Regions from separate parts of the Bradyrhizobium sp. CCBAU 51753 genome, predicted to be linked through region 3. Evidence: riboswitches for the same ligand, from Rfam matches in the RefSeq annotation. Region 3 holds a riboswitch; each other region holds the start of a gene.
The links. Region 3 has a riboswitch for cobalamin ahead of metE (5-methyltetrahydropteroyltriglutamate--homocysteine S-methyltransferase). Riboswitches for the same ligand answer to the same signal wherever they lie in the genome.

Region 1: it holds a riboswitch for cobalamin, as region 3 does, so the genes downstream of both, XH93_RS16265 (DUF1636 domain-containing protein) here and metE (5-methyltetrahydropteroyltriglutamate--homocysteine S-methyltransferase) in region 3, are expected to answer to the same signal.
Region 2: it holds a riboswitch for cobalamin, as region 3 does, so the genes downstream of both, XH93_RS39120 (TonB-dependent siderophore receptor) here and metE (5-methyltetrahydropteroyltriglutamate--homocysteine S-methyltransferase) in region 3, are expected to answer to the same signal.
Region 4: it holds a riboswitch for cobalamin, as region 3 does, so the genes downstream of both, XH93_RS03225 (TonB-dependent receptor) here and metE (5-methyltetrahydropteroyltriglutamate--homocysteine S-methyltransferase) in region 3, are expected to answer to the same signal.

Annotation. Positions count from the first base shown of each region.
Region 1 is NZ_CP030037.1:3,685,013-3,688,239, forward strand. Features, by position in the region: gene XH93_RS16255 (cobyric acid synthase) at 1-1,020, opposite strand, end outside; gene cobO (cob(I)yrinic acid a,c-diamide adenosyltransferase) at 1,032-1,685, opposite strand; cobalamin riboswitch at 1,722-1,928, shown strand; gene XH93_RS16265 (DUF1636 domain-containing protein) at 2,021-2,392, shown strand; gene cobW (cobalamin biosynthesis protein CobW) at 2,389-3,227, shown strand, end outside.
Region 2 is NZ_CP030037.1:8,507,723-8,510,949, reverse strand. Features, by position in the region: gene XH93_RS39130 (amidohydrolase family protein) at 1-728, shown strand, start outside; gene XH93_RS39125 (GTP-binding protein) at 745-1,674, shown strand; cobalamin riboswitch at 2,013-2,211, shown strand; gene XH93_RS39120 (TonB-dependent siderophore receptor) at 2,327-3,227, shown strand, end outside.
Region 3 is NZ_CP030037.1:2,631,344-2,634,570, forward strand. Features, by position in the region: gene XH93_RS11745 (hypothetical protein) at 329-562, opposite strand; cobalamin riboswitch at 920-1,123, shown strand; gene metE (5-methyltetrahydropteroyltriglutamate--homocysteine S-methyltransferase) at 1,225-3,227, shown strand, end outside.
Region 4 is NZ_CP030037.1:711,192-714,418, reverse strand. Features, by position in the region: gene XH93_RS03230 (iron ABC transporter permease) at 1-934, opposite strand, end outside; cobalamin riboswitch at 1,048-1,246, shown strand; gene XH93_RS03225 (TonB-dependent receptor) at 1,411-3,227, shown strand, end outside.

The DNA of each region.
Region 1 (3,227 bases), 1.1 Mb from region 3:
GGTTTGCCCGAGCATCTGGTAGCCGCCGCATAGGCCGAGCACATGGCCGCCGCGGCGATGATGCGCCCACAGATCAATGTCCCAGCCCTGCGCGCGCAGGAAGGCGAGGTCGCCTCGCGTCGATTTCGAGCCGGGCAGGATGACGAGCTTTGCGTCGCCCGGGATGGCCTCGCCAGGACGCACCATGACGAGATCGACGCCGGACTCAAGCTTCAGCGGATCGAGATCGTCGAAATTGGCGATCCGCGACAGCGCGAGAAAGGCGATCTTGCACTGGCCCACCTTGCGGGCGTCGCCAAGGCCGAGCGCATCCTCGGCCGGCAGCTCGCCGGCGCGGCTGAACCAGGGCAGCACGCCAAAGCCGCGCCACGCGGTGCGGGCCTCGATCAGCCGGTAGCCGTCGTCGAACAGCGTGGGATCGCCGCGGAATTTGTTGATGACAAAGCCCTGGATCATCGCGGCGTCTTCAGGGTCGATCACCGTCTTGATGCCGACCAGCTGCGCGATCACGCCGCCGCGGTCGATGTCGCCGACCAGCACCACCGGCACGTCGGCCTTGCGGGCAAAGCCCATATTGGCGATGTCTGCCTTGCGCAGATTGACCTCGGCCGGGCTGCCGGCGCCCTCGACCAGCACCAGATCGGCGCGCGCCTTCAGCCGTGCAAAACTCTCCAGCACCGCGCCCATCAATGTCGGCTTGATGGCGGCATATTCGCGCGCGCGGGCGGTAGCGACGCGCTTGCCCTGCACGATGATCTGGGCGCCGACATCGCTCTCCGGCTTCAGCAGCACCGGGTTCATGTCGGTGTGCGGCGCGACGCCGGCGGCGAGCGCCTGCAGCGCCTGGGCGCGGCCGATCTCGCCGCCGTCGACGGTGACGGCCGCGTTGTTCGACATGTTCTGCGGCTTGAACGGCAGCACGCGCAAGCCGCGGCGTTTGGCGGCGCGCGCCAGGCCCGCGACGATGAGCGACTTGCCCACGTCCGAGCCGGCACCCTGGATCATCAATGCGCGCGCCATGGCGATCTCAGTCAGAACTCGACGCCCGGCTGGGCCTTGATGCCGGAGCGGAACGGATGCTTGACCAGCGTCATCTCGGTGACGAGGTCGGCGATCTCGATCAACTCGTCCTTGGCGTTACGCCCGGTGAGCACGACATGGGTCATCGGCGGTTTTGACGTGGTCAAAAATTCGACGACGTCGGCGATCGCGAGATAATCGTAGCGCAGCGCGATGTTGATCTCGTCGAGCACCACCATGCGCAAGCTCGGATCCGCGATCAGCTCCTTGGCCTTTTCCCAACCGGCCTGCGCCGCCGAGATGTCGCGGGCGCGATCCTGCGTCTCCCAGGTAAAACCTTCGCCCATGGCGTGGAATTGGCAGAGATCGCCGAAATGTCCGGTGAGCAGGCGGCGCTCGCCGGTATCCCAGGCGCCCTTGATGAACTGCACCACGGCGCAGGGGAAACCGTGCGCCACGCAGCGCACGATCATGCCGAACGCCGAGGACGATTTTCCTTTGCCGGCGCCGGTATGAACGATGATCAGGCCTTTTTCGCCGCTCTTGGTCGCCATGATCTTGTCACGGGCGACCTTCTTCTTCGCCATCCTGGCGGCATGCCGCGCCTCCTGCGACGAGCCGGCGTCCGCGGCTTCGTCCTCAGTGGTGTTTGCATCGGAAGTCATGACGTTCCTTTGGCTTGACAAGTTGGAGCCGTGGACGAATGGTGGGCCCGCGTTGGTTCCTGTCCTACGACAGGCGAAGAGGGAATGCGATAGGGCGAAAGCCCGAAGCGCAGCCGCCCCCGCGACCGTGACCGGAGAGATTCCCAAAGCCACTGATTCCCTGACGGAATCGGGAAGGCGGGGATCAAAGGACAAAATCCTGCTCCGCAAGCCGGGAGACCTGCCAGCGCAGTGATGTGAGAACCGGCGGACGGGGTGTTCCGCGACGGGGAACGAACCTTGTTCATCGTCGGTTCGGTTGCCTCATCGCCCCCGCTGCCAATCTGGGATGGGCGATGAGCGTTACACTGCATGTCTGCATCACCTGCCGCGCCGGGCAGACGCTGGCCGAAGGTGAAATCCCGCCCGGTGCGCGGCTGCATGCCGCGCTGCTCGACGCCGGCGTGCCCGACGGCGTCAATCTGGTTCCCGTCGAATGCCTGTCGGCCTGCAGCCAGGGCTGCTCGGTCGCGCTCAGCGCGCCCGGCCGTTGGTCCTATGTCTATGGTCGGCTGTCCGCGGAAAATGCACAGGATGTGATCGCAGGCAGCGCCGCCTATGCGGCGGCGCCCGACGGCATCGTGCCGTGGCGCAGCCGCCCGGAAATCTTTCGCAAGCAATCGCTCGCCCGCATCCCGCCCGTCGTCCTACCCGAGGCCGCAGAATGAACGCGCTCACCAAAATTCCGGTCACCGTCGTCACCGGCTTTCTCGGATCGGGCAAGACCACGCTGATCCAGCATCTGATCAGGAACGCCAACGGCAAGAAGCTGGCGGTGCTGGTCAACGAATTCGGCAGCGAAGGCGTCGACGGCGAGATTCTGAAATCCTGCGCCGATGCCGATTGTCCGGCCGAGAACATCGTCGAGCTCGCCAATGGCTGCATCTGCTGCACCGTCGCCGACGATTTCATCCCGGCGATGGAGCAGCTTTTGGCGCGCCCGGTGAAGCCGGATCACATCGTGATCGAAACATCGGGCCTCGCGCTGCCAAAGCCGCTGCTCAAAGCATTCGACTGGCCCGAGATTCGTTCGCGCATCACGGTCGACGGCGTGATCGCGCTGGCCGATGCCGAGGCCGTTGCCGCCGGCCGCTTTGCGCCCGATCCGGCTGCGGTCGATGCGCAGCGCGCGGCCGACGCCAATCTCGATCACGAGACGCCGCTGTCGGAAGTGTTCGAGGACCAGATCGCCTGCGCCGATATCGTGCTGCTGACCAAGGCGGATCTCGCCGGGGCCGAAGGGATCAGGGCCGCCAAGGAGGCGATCACCGCGGAAATGCCGCGCGAGGTGCCGATGCTGCCGGTGGTCGAGGGCGCGATCGATGCCCGCGTGATCCTGGGCCTCGCGGCGGCGGCGGAGGATGACCTCGCATCGCGCCCGTCGCATCACGACGGCGAGGACGAGCACGAGCACAATGACTTCAATTCGGTGGTGATCGACCTGCCCGAAATCGCCGACGTCGAGGCGCTGGTGGCGTCGATCAAGGGGCTGGCGCGCGAGCA
Region 2 (3,227 bases), 3.2 Mb from region 3:
AGGCGCAGGGCCTGCCGATCACGGTGGAGGCCTATCCGTATGGCACCGGCTCGACAGTGCTGGCGGCGACCTTCTTCAGCGATCCAAAATTCGAGGAGCGCAACGGCCTCGGCTACGAGTCGGTGCAGCGCGTCACCGACGGACACCGCTTCGGCAGCCGCGAGGAGCTGCTGGCGGCGCAGGCCGAAGACCCGTCCGCGTTGGTGCTGTGGCACGTGCTCGATATCGAGAACAACGCGCATCACCGCGACCTGCTCGACATGGCGGTGCTGTATCCCGGCGGCGCCATCGCCTCCGACGCGATGCCGTGGACGCTGTCGAACGGCAAGCCGTACAGCGGCGATGCCTGGCCGCTGCCTGACGATGCCACGTCGCATCCGCGCTCGGCGGGCTGCTTCACCCGCTTCATCCGCGAATGGGTGCGCGAGCGCAGAAAAGTCTCGCTGCTCGAGGGCATCCGCAAATGCGCGCTGATCCCGGCCGAAATTCTCTCGGCGAGCACGCCGGCGATGCGCGCGAAGGGCCGGCTGCAGGCCGGCGCCGATGCCGACGTCGTGGTGTTCGACTACGAGACCTTGAGCGACCGCGCCACCTTTTCGGCGATGAACCGTCCGGCGGAGGGCGTGCGCCATCTCGTGGTCAGCGGCCAGCCGTTGATCAACGATGGCGTGCTCGATGTCGCGGCGCGGCCGGGCCGCCCGGTGCGCCGGCCCATCACTGGGGGCTGACGTGCAAGCCCAAGTCCTGCCGGTCCCGATCCTGCTGGTCGCGGGCTTTCTCGGGGCGGGCAAGACCACGGTCGTCAACCATCTCCTGGCGCACGCCGAGGGCCGGCGCATCGCTGCCGTGGTCAACGATTTCGGCGCCATCAACATCGATGCCGAGCTGATCGCAGGTAGCAGCGATGGCGTGGTCAGCCTGAGCAATGGCTGCATCTGCTGCACGCTGGAAGGCGATCTGATCCGCACGCTGGCCACGCTGCTGCGGCGCGACCCGCGCCCGGAGTTCATCGTGATCGAGACCAGCGGCATCGCCGATCCTTCCGACATCGTGCGCAATTTGATGGATCCGGTGATCTGGAAGGAGGCGCCGCTGGAGACGGTGCTGTGCGTGGTCGATGCCACGCAGCCTCCGGCCGCATTGAACGACGCGCTGCTGCGCTCGCAGCTCCGCGCGGCCGATGTGGTGGCGTTGAGCAAGGTGGACCTCGCGGACCCTGGCGCGCGCGCGGCGACGCGTGAGGCGATCCGCGCACAGCGTCCGGCGGCCGTGGTGGTCGACGCCGATCACGGCGAGGTACCCGCCGCGCTGCTGTTCCCGATCGACCCGGACCGCATGCCGGAGCCGCGCGACGTGACACCGCGCCGCCCGGCGGCGGATCGGTTCGAGACGCTGAGCTGGACGTCGGACCGGCGCATCGTGCTGCCGCGGCTGCAGCAGGCGATCGGCCGGTTGGCGCCAAAGCTCGCGCGGGCAAAGGGCCTGTTCGAGACGGTCGAGCAGCCCGGGCGGCTGACGGTGTTTCAACTCGCCGGCGGACGCGCGACCTTGGCGGCCGGCGGCGCGCCCACGCCCGGCGTGCCGCGAACACGCATCGTCTTCATCGCCGAGATGGGCGCGCTGTCGCGCGCCGAGATCGATGCGGTGATGCAAGGATGTGTTGAAGCGGGATGACATGAAGCATAAGTTTTCCGTCACCCCCGCGCAAAGGCTTCGCCTTTGTCGCTGGAGGAGCGCGCTCTTGCGCGCGTCTCGAAGGGTCGACGGCCACCGGCCGGGCCGTGCATCCTTCGAGACGCGGCCAAGTGGCCGCTCCTCAGGATGACGGGGCAACAGTCTCAGCGCTGCGTGAGTTATCCGTCACCCCCGCGCAAAGGCGAAGCCTTTGCGCGGGGATGACGGGGCAAACAGTCTGTGCGTCAGACACCGCTAGCGCTGTGTCGCTTCCGCCGCACCATCTCGCAAACGATGCGTGTGACATTCACGTCGAATTGACACCCCCGGAGCCGGCACCTATCGTTCCGCCCGACGGTTCTCCTTCGGGGGATCAAAAGGGAATGCGGTGCGGGTGACATCCCAATGCCGCGGCTGTCCCCGCAACTGTAGGCGGCGAGCCTCTCGTCAATTTGCCACTGGTCCGTCAGGCCCGGGAAGGCGGCGACAGGCGACGACCCGCGAGCCAGGAGACCTGCCGTCAGTCGTGGTCACACGCGAGCACATCGGGCGGGGCGTCCTGGTGGGGATCGGCGTATTACCTTGGGTGTCCCTTGGGGTGATGCGGTGTCCGCGTTCGCGGTGACGTGCCACGTTACCCGCGAGTCCGTTCATGTCGTCCCCCGCCTCCGTCGCGCTCAGGTCGCGCCTCGGCTTCATTTGCTCCCTGTCATCACTGTTGTTGCCGGCCGAAGCGCTCGCGCAGACCGCCCGATCAACCACCGTGCTCGATCCGGTCGAGGTGTCGCCGCCCGCCGCCGCCAAGCCGAAGCGCGCCGAGCGCAACGGCGCCACCACCGCTGCGCGGCCCCGGCCACGACCTGCGGCGCCCGCCGCGGCCGCCACTGGCTTGTCGCAACCTGTCGCTTCGTCCGGATCGGGCGCGCCATCTCCGACCCTCAACGCCAACACGCCGGGCGGCACCGGCAGCCGTCTCAACCTGACGCCGCTGCAGACGCCGGGCAGCGTCGAGATCATCCGATCGCAAACCATCGAGGAGCGCGGCCAGCATAATGTGACCGACGCCGTCACCCAGAATGCGGCCGGCTTCACCGCAACGCCGGCGCCCGGCAATGGCGGGCTGTCGTTCAGCACCCGCGGCTTCGCCGGCAGCAATTCGGTGATGACGCTGTATGACGGCACCCGCTTCTATATCGGCTCCGGCACCCTGACGTTCCCCTACGACACCTGGTCGACCGAGCGCATCGAGGTGCTGCGCGGCCCGGCCTCGGTGCTGTACGGCGAGGGCGCGATCGGCGGCGTCATCAACGTGATCCCGAAGAAGCCGCTCAATACGCCGTACAACGAAGCCGCGGTGTCGCTCGACAGCAACATGACGAAGCGGCTCTCGGTCGACAGCACCGGCCCGATCAATCCCAATGTGTCCTACCGCATCAACGCCACCGGCAACATGTCGGACGGTTTTGTCGATCGCGACAAGAGCTCGAACGGGGTGGTCTCCGCCGCGGTGCGGGTGCAGGCCTCGGAGAATCTCGCCTTCACGCTGTCGGAGG
Region 3 (3,227 bases):
AGGTATGCCGCCATCGATCCGTGTGGTCCGGAGTCGTTGCCGCTGCTACGAACGCCGAGGGCGCCCCAGCCTGTTGTGCTTGGCACTTTGCGGCCCACAACGACGCGAAGCCGCCCTTCAGCGGCGAGCGATTTGGAATCGACGTGCAAGGAACTTCACGAATCGAGCAGGCGGACGAGACGGTGGCATTCCGCGCCCGCGCAACGTTATCGGCCTGTCGTCTGCCTGCTCGTCACTGCAGTCAACATTAGAGGGCCTGCGCTTCCACGCAGTCGGGTCGACCGGCGAGAGCAAAGCCTCAGGTCTTGCTAGCTTCGGCTTGAACTACTCAAACTTTCGAGAGCATCTGTCTGACGGGGCGACCCATAAATGGTCTTGCGACCCAGTCGAACAGACCGATCGTAAAGACGGCAGCAGCAAAGACGTCGGGGACACTCCAAACAGCCATTTTCATTGCGAGGCTCTCTTTTCCGTTGTGGTGATTGAATATGCTTGCTTTGGCCAGTATCACCAAAAACGTCGGCGTGACGCCTACCAGGATTGGCTGGTCGCAAATCAACATGTTCGCTGAGCATGCTGCTGGATTTAGCGCATATCTTTTGCGCCTATCCGACACTGATCCATGGTTATTGGTGGAGAAGCAAGGATGCATCGAAGCGTGCTCTATGAACCGTTCGAAAGCCGGGCCGCATGAAAAGCGTCCTGCCCGGCGGCGTGATCTTCATCGTGCAGGCCGCATTCGTCTCTTCCACAGATCTGACACGCCGCCCGACGCCAAGGCGCCTCCGAGATGGTCATTCCGATATGCTATGACTGGAGAGTGGCTTCCACGTCGCGATCAAGCGTGGCTGTGGAGCGTCATTCGCGTAAGAGAGGTCGCAGCACCAATTTGAGAGGTTGACGGCCGAGTTCTCTTGCCGATAATCCAAGTCGTCGAGGTTCTCCGGTTTCCGTTTGATCCGGAGCCAAGAGGGAAGCCGGTGCCAATGCCGGCGCTGCCCCCGCAACTGTGAGCGGCGAGCCACTGTCCAACAGAGTCACTGAAGCCGGCGCGGCTTCGGGAAGGCCGGACAGCGGCAATGACCCGCGAGCCAGGAGACCTGCCCCGACAATATGTTCATCCACGGGCGGGGTGTCCCGGTGGTGCGCCAAGCAGCCGTCGCTCGGGCGACTTCTCCTGCCTGCGTCCGCCATGGCCTTTGCCCCCAACATGGGGTTAGCGCTATGTCTCTTCTCTCACTTCCGGTTGCCACGCTCGGAATGCCGCGCATCGGTCCAAGACGCGAGCTCAAACTCGCGCTCGAAAGCTATTGGGCCGGAAGAATCAGCGAACAGCAGTTGCTCGAGGACGCAGCCGGCCTACGTGCCGCCAACTGGGCGCGCCAGAAGTCCCTCGGCGTAACCGTCATTCCGTCGAACGACTTCTCGCTGTACGACCAGGTGCTCGACACCAGTGTCATGGTCGGCGCCATTCCGGAAGTCTACGCCTCGAAAGCCGAGCCCGTTTCCCTCAAGACGTATTTCGCCATGGCACGCGGTTCACAATACGACAGCCGGAGCGCGAGTTGCGGATACGGATCTCGCGGCGATGGCGCGCCCGCGCAGGAGATGACCAAGTGGTTCGACACCAACTACCACTACATGGTCCCGGAATTTCACCGCGGACAGACTTTCAGGCTGTCCTCTCGCAAGCCTATCGAGGAGTATGAGGAAGCCAAGTCCCTCGGCTTTCAGACTCGCCCTGTCCTGATCGGCCCGGTCACATTCCTAAAGCTGGGCAAGAGTGCTGATCCTGCGTTCCAGCCCCTGTCACTATTGGATGACCTGATACCGGTCTATATCGAGGTTCTGCAGGAATTGACCAAACGCGGGGCAAATTGGGTTCAGTTCGACGAGCCATGCCTGGTTCTCGATCTGGATGAGGGGGAAAAAAAATCCCTGCTACATGCCTATGACCGGCTCGTCAAGGAAGGGCCGGCCATCAAGATCATGGTCGCCAGCTATTTCGGCGACCTCGGCGACAATCTTCCCACCGCCTTGCGCCTACCTGTCGCCGGGCTCCACATCGATCTGGTTCGGGCGCCAGCGTTATTGGACCAGATCATTACCGCCGGGCGAAGTGACCAGGTCGTGTCACTCGGCGCGATAGACGGCCGCAATGTGTGGCGGACGAATTTGTCGGCACTGCGCCAGCGGCTCGATCCCGCTATCGCGAAGCTCGGCAAGGATTGCATACAAATCGCCCCATCCTGTTCGCTGCTTCACGTGCCGGTCGACGTTGAACTCGAGACGGAGCTCGCGTCAGACGTCAAGAGTTGGCTTGCATTCTCGGTTCAGAAGATTCGCGAGCTTGCGACCTTGGCGCGGGCTCTCGCAGGTGATCAGAAGGTTTCGGACGTTCTTGCGGAATCGGAGCGCGTCACCACAAACCGTGGGACCTCGCCAAAGATCCGAGATGCCAGTGTCGCCGTCCGGATGAGAGCGATCAACCAGACCACGCGTCGGCGCGCCAGTGCATTTGCCAGCCGTGCCGAGATCCAACGCAAGCGCTTCAAACTACCGGCGTTTCCTACCACCACGATCGGATCGTTTCCGCAGACTGCAGAGGTCCGTAATGCTCGCGCAGCACACGCGCGAGGCGCGATGAGCGACGGCCAATACGACAGGTTCCTCAAGGAAGAGACGGCGCGCGCCGTACGTTGGCAGGAGGACATTGGCCTGGACGTGCTCGTGCACGGTGAGTTCGAGCGCAATGACATGGTGCAGTACTTCGGCGAACAACTCGCCGGCTTCGCATTTACCAAAAACGGCTGGGTACAATCCTATGGCTCGCGCTGTGTCCGGCCGCCGATCTTGTTTGGCGATGTCTCACGGCCGAAGCCGATCACCGTGGGTTGGTGGCGGTACGCGCAATCACTAACCAAGAAGCCGATGAAGGCGATGTTGACCGGACCAGTGACGATCTTGAACTGGTCGTTTGTTCGCGATGATATTCCTCGAGGTGAGGTCTGTCGTCAAATTGCGCTCGCGATCCGGGACGAAGTCGGCGATCTCGAACATGCTGGTGCGGCCATGATCCAGATCGACGAGGCTGCACTGCGCGAAGGATTGCCACCGCGTCGGTCGGAGTGGACGGCTTATCTCGAGTGGGCCGGGGATTGCTTCCGCATCTGCTCATCGGGCGTCGCCGATCAAACCCAGATCCATACCCACATGTGCTACTCGGA
Region 4 (3,227 bases), 1.9 Mb from region 3:
GGATGATGCGCACCGCGATGTCGGCAGCGAGCAGCAGCGCCGATCCAGTGAGCGCGCTCGGCACCAGCAGCCGCGCCGGATCGTGACCGATCAGCGGACGCATCAGATGCGGCGCCACCAGGCCGATGAAGCCGATCGTGCCTGTCACCGCGACCGCGCCGCCGACACCGAGCGCGACGCCGGTGATCACCAAGAGCCGCAGCCGGCCGACATCGACGCCAAGGCTCTGCGCCGCCTCCTCACCCAGCGTCAGCGCGCGGAAGGCGCTGGCCTGGCTGAGCAGGATGGCGGCACCGGCGACGATGAAAGGCAGCGCCAGCGCGACATGGACGAAGCTGCGGTCCTCCAGCGAGCCGAGCAGCCAGAACGCGATCTCGAGCACCACGAACGGATTGCTGGAGAGGTTCATCACCAGCGCGGTGGCGGCGCCCGCGAAGCTCGAGATCGCGAGCCCGGCGAGGATCAGGATCAACAGCCCGGCATTGCGGCCGGCGATCGCAAGCAGCGCGAACACCGAGCCGAACGCGGCGATGATCGCCACCACCGGCAGCGCATAGGAACGCACGTCGGCAAGCCCGAGCGCGATCACCAGCACCGCGCCGAATGCCGCCGATTGCGGCGCGCCGAACAGCGACGGCGAGGCCAGCGGGTTGCGCAGCAGCCCCTGGAGCGCCGCGCCCGACAATCCCAAAATGCCGCCGATCGCAACCGCCAGGATAGTGCGCGGCAGACGGATCTCGCGCACGATCACCTGCGCGACGTCGCTGCCGCCGCCGAACAGCGCCTCGGTCACGCTGAGCGGCGACAGCCGCACCGGCCCGGTGCCGAGCGAGAGCAGCGTCAACAGCACCACGAGCGCGGCCAACGCCGCGGCCGCGCCCCACCGGCGCCGCGCCGCGACCTCGGCCGCAAAAGCAAAATCCTGCACGCTCATCGTATCCATGCTCTTACAGCGATCGCCGTGGCAGACAAGCGACACACGGCAAAAACCGTGGCCGCCGGACGCCGGCCCCGTTTCCGCCGGGATTGACTCTGGCGCCCTGCCGAACCCTAGATGACCGGGACGGTTCCTTAGTGGGATAAAAAGGGAATGCGGTACGAGGAAACTTCCTCCAGGCCGCGGCTGCCCCCGCAACTGTAGGCGGTGAATCCTTCGTCACAGGCCACTGGGAATCTCGGTCCTGGGAAGGCGACGAAGGGTAACGACCCGCGAGCCAGGAGACCTGCCGTCAACCGTGGTCACACGCGACGATGTCGGTCGGGGAGTACAGGCATTGGCTTCACCTGAGGCTTCCAGCACGATGGTGAGACTGGGTCGCGGTGACGTGCCACTGCCGTCATTCCGAGGCCTCGCCTATGTTCTCCTTCCCTTCCATCCGGCCGCGTCGCGCGCTTCTGCTCGCGATGACAATGCTTGCGCCGGCGCTCTTCACCGCCGCGGCGCGGGCGCAGCAGGTCGCTGTCGCCGGAGAGCTCCCTCCGATCGAGGTCACCAAGCCGGGCGAGCAGAACGTCACCCGCGCCAAGCCGACCACCGATGAAACGCCTGCCCCGCGCCGCCGCGCACCAGGCAGTTCACAGTCCAGTAATACGGGCACCGGACCCGGATCGAACACGGCGTCGTCAGGCACGGCATCGGGGACCGGCAGTGGCGGCGGCGGCCGGCAGTTCGCCGGCATCGTCGGCGCCTCCTCCACCGTGATCACCGCCGACGACATCGCGCATTCGCCGACGCAATCACTGCCGGAGATTCTGGCGCAGGTGCCGGGCGTGCAGCTGCAATCGCTCTATGGCGGCCCGAACGGCGCCAAGACCGCGGTCGACCTGCGCGGCTTCGGCGCGTTCGCCTCCGACAACACGCTGTTCCTGCTCAACGGACGCCGCCTCAACGACATCGACAAGGCCGGCTTCGACCTCACCACCATCCCGATCGATTCGATCGAGCGCATCGAGATCACCCGCGGCAACAGCGGCGCCGTGCTCTATGGCGACAACGCGGTCGGCGGCGTCGTCAACATCATCACCAAGACCGGCGTCGGTGGCCCGCCGGCGACGATCCGCACCGAAGGCGGTGTCGGCTCGTTCAACACCCGGATGGCCGCGGTGTCCGCCGCGCTGAATGCGGGGCCGTGGTCGACCTCGTTCTATGGCAACGGCATCAAGTCCGACGGCTATCGCGTCAACAATGCGCTCGACCAGCGCAACGCGGTCGGCAACGTCAACTACACCACGCCTGATTTCACCGCGTTCCTGACCGTCACCGGCAGCGACCAGAAGCTCGGCCTGCCCGGCGGCCGGCTGGTCGATCCGTCGATCGGGCTCAATGAGCTCGCCACCGATCGGCGCGGCGCCGCCACGCCGTTCGACCACGCCAACCAGCAGACCGCGAGCGTCACCACCGGCTTCACCAAGACCCTGATCAACGGCGTCGACCTGATCGTCGACGGCGGCTGGCGGCAGCGCGACACCCAGAGCGCGTTCTTCGGCACGGTGCCGACCATCAGCTTCGCCTCGACCTACAACGACGCGGCGCTCGACACCTCGTCGCTGACGCCACGGCTCAGCGTCAAGACCATCATGCTGGGCATGCCGTCGACGATCCTGACCGGTATCGATTATTACGACACGACGTTCCGCCAGGCGCGCGGCGCCTTCCAGGGCGTCGACCCCACCCACATCTACAATCTCGAGCAGCAGTCCGTGGCCGGCTATTGGCAGCACACCATCGGCGTGCTGCCGACGACTGATTTTTCGTATGGCGCACGGGTGCAGAACACCCACCTTTCGGCGCGCGACCGCTATGACCCGAATGCGCCGTTCGCGTTCGATGCGCAGGCGACGCCGCTCGACAGCGACGAGACGCAATACGCGCTGCATCTCGGCATCGAGCACCGCATCACCGATACGTTCTCGGTGTTCGGCCGCGCCGCGCGCGCATTCCGCACGCCTGATGTCGACGAGCGCGTCGCGTCGGGCCCGGCGTTCGATCCGCTGACCTTCATGGCGCTGGCGCAGAATTTCAGGCTCAAGACCCAGACCTCGGAGGACGGCGAAGTCGGCTTCCGCGTCAAGACCAACCAGTTTCAGGTACAGACCAGCGCTTACGTGATGGATCTGCAGAACGAGATCCATTTCCTCCCGACGGTGTTCTTCAACGTCAATCTCGATCCGACCCGCCGCTACGGCTCGGAGACCAGTGCATCGCTCAAGGTCAGCGATACCGTGAC